DNA from 3 places in the Psychromonas sp. psych-6C06 genome. Region 2 is predicted to be linked to each of the others. Evidence: predicted binding sites of a transcription regulator. Region 2 holds the regulator's gene; each other region holds the start of a gene.
What was found. The regulator MetJ, encoded in region 2, represses methionine synthesis genes. The targets are predictions, from matches to a motif close to TAGACGTCTAGACGTCTA.

Region 1: metA (homoserine O-succinyltransferase) is a predicted target of MetJ. The motif match lies at 1,470-1,487, and genes of this name have one in related genera.
Region 3: metK (methionine adenosyltransferase) is a predicted target of MetJ. The motif match lies at 1,642-1,659, and genes of this name have one in related genera.

Annotation. Positions count from the first base shown of each region.
Region 1 is NZ_PIZM01000006.1:83,579-86,869, reverse strand. It holds gene metA (homoserine O-succinyltransferase) at 522-1,439, opposite strand; gene CW745_RS08990 (GNAT family N-acetyltransferase) at 1,580-2,065, shown strand; gene CW745_RS08985 (MATE family efflux transporter) at 2,054-3,291, opposite strand, start outside.
Region 2 is NZ_PIZM01000011.1:9,114-12,404, reverse strand. It holds gene CW745_RS14410 (M16 family metallopeptidase) at 1-1,143, opposite strand, end outside; gene CW745_RS14405 (hypothetical protein) at 1,428-1,661, opposite strand; gene metJ (met regulon transcriptional regulator MetJ) at 1,751-2,044, opposite strand; gene metF (methylenetetrahydrofolate reductase) at 2,256-3,164, shown strand; gene CW745_RS14390 (class I adenylate cyclase) at 3,244-3,291, opposite strand, start outside.
Region 3 is NZ_PIZM01000006.1:457,170-460,460, forward strand. It holds gene CW745_RS10635 (SprT family zinc-dependent metalloprotease) at 1-330, opposite strand, end outside; gene metK (methionine adenosyltransferase) at 451-1,599, opposite strand; gene CW745_RS10645 (peptidoglycan DD-metalloendopeptidase family protein) at 1,839-3,167, shown strand.

The sequences.
Region 1 (3,291 bases), on a different contig from region 2:
AGCCTATTAAGGCGTTGAGCTGTTTAAAAAAACAATCCCCAGAAATTTATTACGCTTCTCTAAAAACTGATATGAAGTACTGATAATTATTCCTCCATGTAATGATTGAATCGACAACCAGCATTTTATTTTAACTGTTACTCACTTAGCTAACTGATAAAACAAAAAAGGCTTTTCCCGAGTGTCCCGTTGGACAAATAAGTTACCTAGATAACTTCAAAGTGGGTGTATGCCTTACTAAAAACTGATAAGAAGTAATAATGCTCCTCCTCTTTATTTTAGATTCTCAACAAAAAAATCTTCTGACAATATTCGCAATTAAAGCGAGGTGAAGTTGCATCTATTATGTCGAACTTCGTGAGTTGTCAGTTGCCTAAAAGGCCATTCATTGATTGCTGTGCTAGGTACTATTTTTAATCTCCTCTCACTCATTGAATTACTAATAAGTGTAGAATGTAAGCTAATTAATGCCAATAAAAAAAGGTAGTTTTAAAAACGCTTTTTAAGCTATATCACAGTTTTTATTTTAGCTCATTAAGGTCGTATGGCGTGACCTGATAAACACAATAATTTAACCAGTTACTATACAATAAGTTACCGTGACTACGCCATTTAGCACGCGGAATTTGGTTCTCATCATCTTCTGGATAATAATTAGCTGGTAACTCAGGTTTTAGCCCTTCATCAAGATCACGGAGATACTCATTATTTAAAGTATTTGCATCATACTCAGGGTGACCAGAAATAAATACCTGACGGCAATCGGGGCTAGCGGCTAAATATACCCCTGCTTCCGCTTCGGCAGCAAAAATAGTCAGGTCGCTATTGGCTTTGATCGCCTTGGCATTAAACTCTGCAAAACGAGACAGTGGCGCCCAAAACTGATCATCAAAACCTCGAACTAAAGGGTGGTGATGGTTATAGGTTGTATGCTTATAAATACCAGAAAGTTTCTTTTTACGCGTCTCTTTTTTGATATCAAAAAGGTGATTAAGCGCGGCCTGTGCTGCCCAGCATAGGAAAAGTGTTGAGGTGACGTTGTGGTGAGACCAATCAACAATCTCTTTAAATTTATCCCAATAGTAAACATCTTCAAAAGGAATTTTACCTAATGGTGCGCCTGTGATGATAAAGCCATCCCACTTTTGGTCTTTAACACGGTCAAAATCACCATAAAACTTATCAAGGTGTTCCTGTGGCGTGTTACGAGAAGCACGTGCATCTACTCGAACCAATTCAATATCAACTTGCAAGGGAGTATTAGATAACAAGCGCATTAATTGCGTTTCAGTTTCAATTTTTTTTGGCATTAAATTTAAAATTAAAACACGAAGTGGGCGAATATTTTGATGGCTTGCACGCGATTCAGAAATGGTAAAGATATTTTCAGATTTTAAAATACCAGAAGCAGGTAGATCATCAGGGATACGAATAGGCATTAGCAACTCCATAGATTAATAACTTTAATTTAGCCATCTAGAAGTCTAACATCATTTTCAAGTGAACACACATTTATTATCTAACCCCAATTGATGATTGATGATAGTATCAAAGCTCCAAATGAATATAAGGACCTGAAATGTTTACTATTGTTGAAGCCGATTTAACCAATGAAGCGCATGCAAATGCGTACTTAACTCTTATGTCACATTACGCATGTGATCCGATGGGAGGCGCTGAAGATCTATCTGATTTCGCCAAGCAGAACTTAGTGAGTACATTATTAAAACGTAGCGATGTGGTTATTTTGTTGGTATTTAAAGATAAGCAACCAGCCGCACTACTAACGGCCATTGAAGGATTCTCAACATTTGCTTGTAAGCCACTGTTTAATATCCATGATGTTGCAGTATTTAAGGAGTTTAGAGGTTTAGGGTTAACGACCCTATTGTTCACTGAAATTGAGAAAATAGCTAAGCAACGTGATTATTGTAAAATAACGCTTGAGGTGCTTTCTGGCAATGAGATCGCTAAAAATGCCTATATTAAACAGGGGTATTCTGATTATCAGCTAGATCCGACACATGGTAGTGCTCTATTTTGGAGTAAATCTTTAAAGGATTAACTGTTGCTTACGCTCTAATTTTCTAAAGATCCACCATAAGCTCAGGCCACGTGCCAACATGAAGGCATTCATCGCGATCCAAAGCGCATGATTGCCTGTTTCTGCAAACAGAAACCAAGCAGGAAAATACACCACCAGCAATGAAAACAACATACTGTTACGCATCTCAGTACCACGTGCCATACCAATAAATACGCCATCAAAAACAAACCCCAACATCGAAGTAAGCGGAATCAATATTAACCATGGGAGGTAATTGATCGCTTCGAGCTGCACTGCTTTAATGGAGGTGATCTGTTCAATTATCCAAACACCAAAAAGATAAAAACCTAATAGCTGTAATAGGCTAAAAATAAACGCCCAAAAGAGAGTCAAATAGATACTCTCTTTTAATTTATCCAAGCAACGTCTACCAATATTTTTACCTACTAACGCTTCTACTGCATAGGCTAACCCGTCCATAGAGAAAGAGATAATAAGCAAAAAGTGCATCAATACTGAATTAGCTGATACTATATCATCACCCAATTTTAAACCCTGCATTGTCATAAAGGTATAAGTTACCTGCAAACATAAAGTACGAATAAAAATATCACGATTTAGAAGAATAAAAGGGGCAAGTGCTTCAATGCGAATCGCTTCTTTTTTTAGGCGAGTAAAATCGCCTTTTTTATAAAAGGGCCGAGCAAGTCGGTAGACAATCCAAAGACCACAGGTAAGGGCAATATAATCAGCACACAATGAGGCCCATGCAACACCTGCTACACCCCACTCAAAAAATACTACGAATACAATATCTAAGAGAATATTAACGCTATTGGTTACGATCAACAGTAACATCGGTGCTTTGGCGTTTTGCATGCCTAATAGCCAACCTAGTAGCACCATATTCAATAGGGCTGCTGGCGCACTCCAGATACGTATATCAAAATATTGTTGTGCATAAAATAGAACCTTTTCACTCCCTTGTACAAAATGAAAAGCGATACCAGAAATGAGGCTTTGCAACATCAGAATGGTAAGCGCAAGTAGCAAAGCAATAAACATGGATTGCATTAACAGGCGTAATACCTGTAGATGATCTTTCGCCCCTACCGCTTGTGCCACAAGTCCAGTAGTCGACATACGTAAAAAGACTAAAATCCAGAAGGTTAATGTCACTACCATCGACCCCACCGCAACACCCGCGAGATAATAGGACTCAGGTAGGTGACCTATCACTGCAG
Region 2 (3,291 bases):
TAGTTCATATTCTGCTTGATTAAAACCATGTTGTGCTAATCGAGCCAACTCTTGAGCGATGAAGGCAATTGAATTAATGTCGTTGCCCTGTTCATAATTAACAGAAAGGTTTTTAAAAGATTTGTTGTTTAGCAATGGCAGGTAGCTAAAAGATACTTCGCTAAAGGGGGCGTCTCTTTCGCTATTAAGTATATTTAAACGGTAGTTAAGCATTTTATCTAGCATTTCTAACTTCAGCGCTTCGCTTAATTGATCGCTATTAGATAGTGTTTTTTGGGGGATTTCAAAAAATAGATCCGTCTGTGAAAAGGTGATTAGTTTACTAGAAAAGGCAATGCTTTCTTCGCTCATTCTAGGTGCATCAGGTACTGTTTGTTGCTGTTGATTATCTGATTTATCAATGCTGGAAAATGTCTCTTCAATAAGCTTTTGAGTTAGTTGGCTATCAACGTCACCGGTGATTAATAGTTTGGCGTTGTTGGGGCGATACCATTGTTTATAAAAAGCTTTAACAGCTTTCTCTGTACTGTTACCAACACTTTCAATAGTGCCTATTGGCAAGTGTTTCTGATACACACTGTCAGCGATGTAATCTTCAAAAATAGCAAAATGGTAGGGAGGCTCCTGTGGCATGCGCACACGATATTCATTTTGTACAACGCCTTGCTCTTTAATCAATTCTGTTTGGTCAAATTCAATGTCGCTTAGAATATCACGCAAATATAAGAGTGTTTCTGAGAGTAGTTTTTTATCATTTGCAGGAATGCTGAGGATGTATACTGTTTCAGAAAAACTTGTAAAAGCATTAATATCTTGGCCAAAAGTTAATCCAGACTTTTCAAATAGCTCGATAATTTTGTTTTTGGGAAAATTTTTAGTACCGTTAAAGGCCATGTGCTCTAGCAAGTGAGCATACCCTTGCTGTTCTTCTGTTTCACTTAGAGATCCTGCGTTCACATATAAACGTAACTGCACTTTTTGAGAGCTATCTTGCTTGGCATAAATATTATAGGAAAGCCCATTTTCTAGTGTATCACTATGTACAGAGGCAAGGCTGTTTTCGGGGTTAGGGCTGGTGTTCATACACCCGGTTAAGGCCAATAAGGTGATTAGGGCAATAAAGACCCTTTTAGTGTTTATCATGTTCATCCTTGTAATAGTAAAAGTGATTATTATTAAAAAATTATGTGTTGTGTTTGGAATCAATTCATACCTACATCTTATTTAGCAAGTTTGTTGCCAAACTTTAAGTTGTTGTTATTGCATGTTTATTTTTTTGTTTTTTTATTTTAGAGAGTAGCTTGTCCCATTATTGGGATTTAATTTATCTCGATAGTGGGATGTTGATCTGTGTTATTGCGTAATTAGAAGTCGTGCCTACAAAATTTTGAAATGAAATGAAATGAAATGAAATGAAATGTAAGTGATTAGACCTGAGGTGTACTAATGAAGTAATGGGTGCGAGTGAAGTGCTTAACACTGTCTACATAATGCGCCTTAAAACGATTAAAAGCGTCATAGCTTGTTTTCGCTTTTACTCTTCCGCCTACAGACTCAAAACCTTGTGCAATTAATTGCTGCTTTTCGTGGTTAAAGGCTGGTTTATCTACATTGACGTGAACCAGTGCGTTTTGTTTTTTGTAAAATTGAAAGGTAGTCATCTGCTCAATCCTTGAATAAAGTCTTTTTATATCAGCTGATTGTAAAGACTTTATATAAGAAAGGAACTACCCGCTTGGGTAGTTTTATATCACTTTTTGATAAGAGCTTGAACGCTATGTGGAATGTCGACGGGCGCTTGGTTTTTATCTAAATCGCTGTCTTCAGGTAAGGGTTGTCCCGTGTAAGCATGTAGAAAAGCTTCACATAATAACTCGCTATTGGTCGCGTGACGTAGATTGTTAACTTGGCGGCGTGTGCGTTCATCGGTGAGTATTTTAAGCACTTTAGTTGGGATAGAAACCGTCACTTTTTTTACCTGTTCACTTTTTTTACCGTGTTCAGCGTAAGGGCTGATATATTCGCCATTCCAGTTTTTAGACATGATGTTCCTATTTTACCCGCAATATGAGAAAGGGCATTTTAACGGTTGTTCAAGGTAATCGCAAATAGACTTCTAGAAGTCTGATCATCATTGTGAACAAAATTAATATTTGGTTTAGTTATTTTCATGTTTATTTATTTTTATTGACAAAAATTAATAAATAGATAAATTATACGCAACATAGACGTTTAGATGGCTAAAAGGAAAAATCATGACTAATGAAACAACGCAACAATCCTATTTCTCTGCACAATATTTGGCAAAACTAAATCAAAATATTGCCGACATTAAAACAGAGGTGGGTGTCTCATTTGAATTTTTTCCACCTGCAACTCCTGCCATGGAAGAGACGTTGTGGGGATCTATAGAGCGCCTAAAAACGTTAAAGCCTAAGTTTGTTTCAGTTACTTATGGCGCGAATTCGGGCACTCGTGATAGAACGCATGACATTATTAAAGATATTAAAGCTAAAACAGGGATGGTTGCCGCGCCACATTTAACCTGTATTGATGCAAGTAAAGAGGAGTTACGCCAAATTGCACGTGATTATTGGCAGAATGATATTCGTAGTATTGTTGCGCTACGTGGTGATATTCCAGAAGGGGAAACTAAGCCACATATGTATTCGACAGATTTAGTTAAGCTGTTAAAAGAGGAGGGGGATTTTGATATCTCAGTAGCTGCTTATCCAGAAAAACACCCAGAGGCAAGCAGTGCCCAATTCGATTTAGACGTATTAAAAGCTAAATTTGATGCGGGAGCAAATCGAGCTATTTCTCAATTCTTCTTTGATGCAGAGACGTTCTTACGTTTTCGAGATAAGTGCGTCAAACAGGGAATTGATGGTGATATCGTGCCGGGAATTTTACCTGTATCTAATTATAAAACACTCGTCAAATTTGCTGGGCTGACCAATGTGCACGTACCTGATTGGATGCATAAGCTGTATCAAGGCACGGATAATGATGCGATGACGCGTAATTTAATTGGGGCAACGGTTGCAATGGATATGGTACGTGTTCTGAGTCAAGAGGGGGTGAAAGACTTTCATTTTTATACCCTCAATCGTAGTGATCTGAGCTATGCAATTTGTCACTCGTTAGGTTTACGACCAGAATAATGTGAATGTTGCCTTTAAGATGGTTACTTAATTTAACAGATTAAAGGCAGTTATTTATGCGCTTAAAAATGGTATTAAATTATATTAACGTTCGCTCTGTATTTTTACATTTACTTTTAAATGAGGT
Region 3 (3,291 bases), on a different contig from region 2:
GGTGGTGAGTGCTGGTAACCTGAAAGCCTGTGTCATTACATGCTGCCACTCTTTACCATGTGGGCGCACCTTTCCATAATGTTGAAAAGTAATAAGGTGTGCAACTTCATGACCAATTACTTGTGCAAAGAACTCTTTTTTATTGTTAGCGAAGAGGATCGGATTAATTTTAATCAGGTTACGTTGTAGGTGTGCGGTGCCGGCAGCTTTACCTCGTTGATTAAAAAGGTAAGTCGGACGAATAAATGGGCGATTAAAAAAGCACTCAGCTTCGATGAAAAAATGTTCACCTTGAAGCATAAGTGCTTTTTTATCTTCTTCTGTTAGCATATAAGCCACTAGGGTCTAGTCATTTAGTCTGCTTTCAAGAGCAAAGCACGTCACTTAGTTTATCTAAATGCATGCTTTCGACGTAGAAGAGCGACTGAATGACGATAACCTGCAGTATGGTTAGAATGCATCTGCTTTAAGCGCTTCAACTTTATCTAATGCTTCCCAAGGGAACTGTTCACGACCAAAGTGACCATATGCAGCTGTTTCTTGGTAGATAGGTTGGATAAGATCTAACATTTCGATTAATCCGTATGGGCGTAAATCGAAGTGTTTGCTCACTAAACTAACGATAAGATCTTTTGCAACTTTTTCAGTGCCAAATGTTTCAACACTAATAGATGTTGGCTCAGCAACACCAATGGCATATGAAACTTGAATTTCACAACGATCTGCAAGACCAGCTGCAACAATATTTTTTGCAACATAGCGTGCTGCGTATGCTGCACTACGGTCAACTTTTGATGGATCTTTACCTGAGAATGCACCACCACCGTGACGTGCAGTACCACCGTAAGTATCAACGATGATTTTACGACCCGTAAGACCACAATCTCCTACCGGACCACCGATAACAAAACGCCCTGTTGGGTTGATGTGAAACTTAGTGCGCTCCGATAATAGGTTTGCTGGTAATACAGGTTTGATGATCTCTTCCATTACTGCTTCAACAAGATCATTTTGTTTGATCTCTTCAGAGTGCTGTGTAGAAAGTACTACCGCATCAATACCCACAATAACGCCATTCTCATAGGCAAACGTTACTTGGCTCTTTGCATCTGGACGTAACCAGTCAAGTTGTCCATTTTTACGAACTTCTGCTTGTTTTTTTACTAAACGATGTGCGTAAGTGACTGGTGCAGGCATGTAAACGTCAGTTTCGTTTGTTGCGTAACCAAACATTAAACCTTGGTCGCCAGCACCCTGTTCACGAGGGTCGCTACGGTCAACACCTTGATTGATATCTGGTGACTGCTTACCAACTACATTCAATACGGCACAAGAGTCTGCATCAAAGCCCATTTCTGAACTTGTGTAACCAATTTCACGTACTGTATTACGAGTGATCTCTTCGATATCGACCCAAGCGTCAGTGGTGATTTCACCACCAACCATTACCATGCCTGTTTTTACATAGGTTTCACAAGCAACACGTGCTTTTTTATCTTGCTTTAAAATGGCATCAAGTACCGCATCAGAGATTTGATCGGCGATTTTATCTGGATGACCTTCAGAAACTGATTCTGAAGTAAATAAGTCACGTGACATATGAGCTCCTACTAATTTATTAAAATAATTTCTTTGGATGTTTTTACATCTAGACGTCTATCTTACCTATTTTTGTGATGAAAGCTACTTTAATTATTAACGTTAATATTTATCATTTACAATTCAGGTCAATATTGAGAATCATAATAGTTCATAAAAGCCTCTTTGCATCTGTAACTATCATGGGGGTATACTCCCTGCTCGCCTTCTATATTGTTACCGTCTGTACGAGTTGTATTATGTTTTTTTTAAATCGCATTAAAGCGTTTTTTACAGTGTTTATTTCGTTTATTAATAACCTACCGCGTAAACATTTTTTTGCCCTTATTATTTTGTTTGTGTGTCTGCTGGTTATTTCTTTCTTACCAAGTCAGTCTGAACCCGCTAAAAATATTAAGCGCCCACTAACCCTGCCTGTGCATGTCCCTGTTGATGATGGCTATGCTAAAGCAGTGCCTGCCACTGCTTTACCTGAAAAGTATGGTGATACTGATTTTGATTTTAGCGGTAAACGGGAAATCGTCTGGACGATTAAAGAGGGAGACTCGTTAAGTACGCTGTTTCAAAAAGAAGGGCTTTCTGCTGCCGTACTCCATGCTTTACAAGAAGCGGATAAAGATCATTTACGCTTAGGAAATTTATTACCAGGGCAAGAGATTAAATTATTACTGGATGCCGAGAATCAATTACTAGCGTTAAAAATAAAAATTGATTTTGCTAGTACCTTGTCATTTGTACTAAAAGAGGGGAGCTACGTCTCATTTTTAGATACTCAGGAGGGAGAGTGGCGTAACAGTTATTATGAAGGTAATGTTACTGGTAGTTTCTATATTAATGCTAAACAAGCAGGCCTTTCTGCAGGGCAAATTCAGCAGATATCAAGCGCGCTACAGGAAAAGTTCGATTTTAATCGTCAATTACGCATCGGTGATACTTTTCATGTATTAGTCTCTAAGCAATACATTGATGGTCAGTATACTTACGACAGTGAAGTCTTGGCGGTATTAATTAAAACTAATCGACAAACCTATAGTGCTTTCTTAAATGAAGATGGACGTTACTATGATGAAGATGGAAAAGGGCTAGGCAAAGCTTATCGCCGTTCACCACTTGATGGTCGTAATCGCATCAGTTCATCATTTAATCCAAGACGCTTACACCCCGTCACGAAAAGAATCTCACCACATAATGGCACCGACTTTGCTGTAGGCATCGGTACGAAGGTTTACTCTATTGGTGATGGTGTAGTGCAACGAGCTGGCTATCATCCGGCCGCCGGTAATTACATTGTTATTAAGCATGGGCGTAAATATACCACCCGTTATTTGCATCTTAGTAAAATATACGTCAGTAAAGGGCAACGCGTTAAAATGGGACGTTTGATTGCCAAATCAGGTAACACTGGGCGCTCAACGGGACCACATTTACATTACGAATTTCATATCTATGGTAAACCGGTAAATGCAATGAAGGTTAATCTACCACTTTCTCAAGAGATTCCGAAAAAGAATAAAAAGGCATTTAACGCAAGGCGCGATGGGTATTTGAAAGAGATGAATGAAAGTTAGTCACTCATACCAAACGAAGTAAATAGTTACTCTCTTTTATTGGTTAAAAATTATCTCTTTGTTAAATTTATATATTTAAAACAAGTTGTTACGAAAACATTTTCTTTGAGATAAGTTCTTTTTT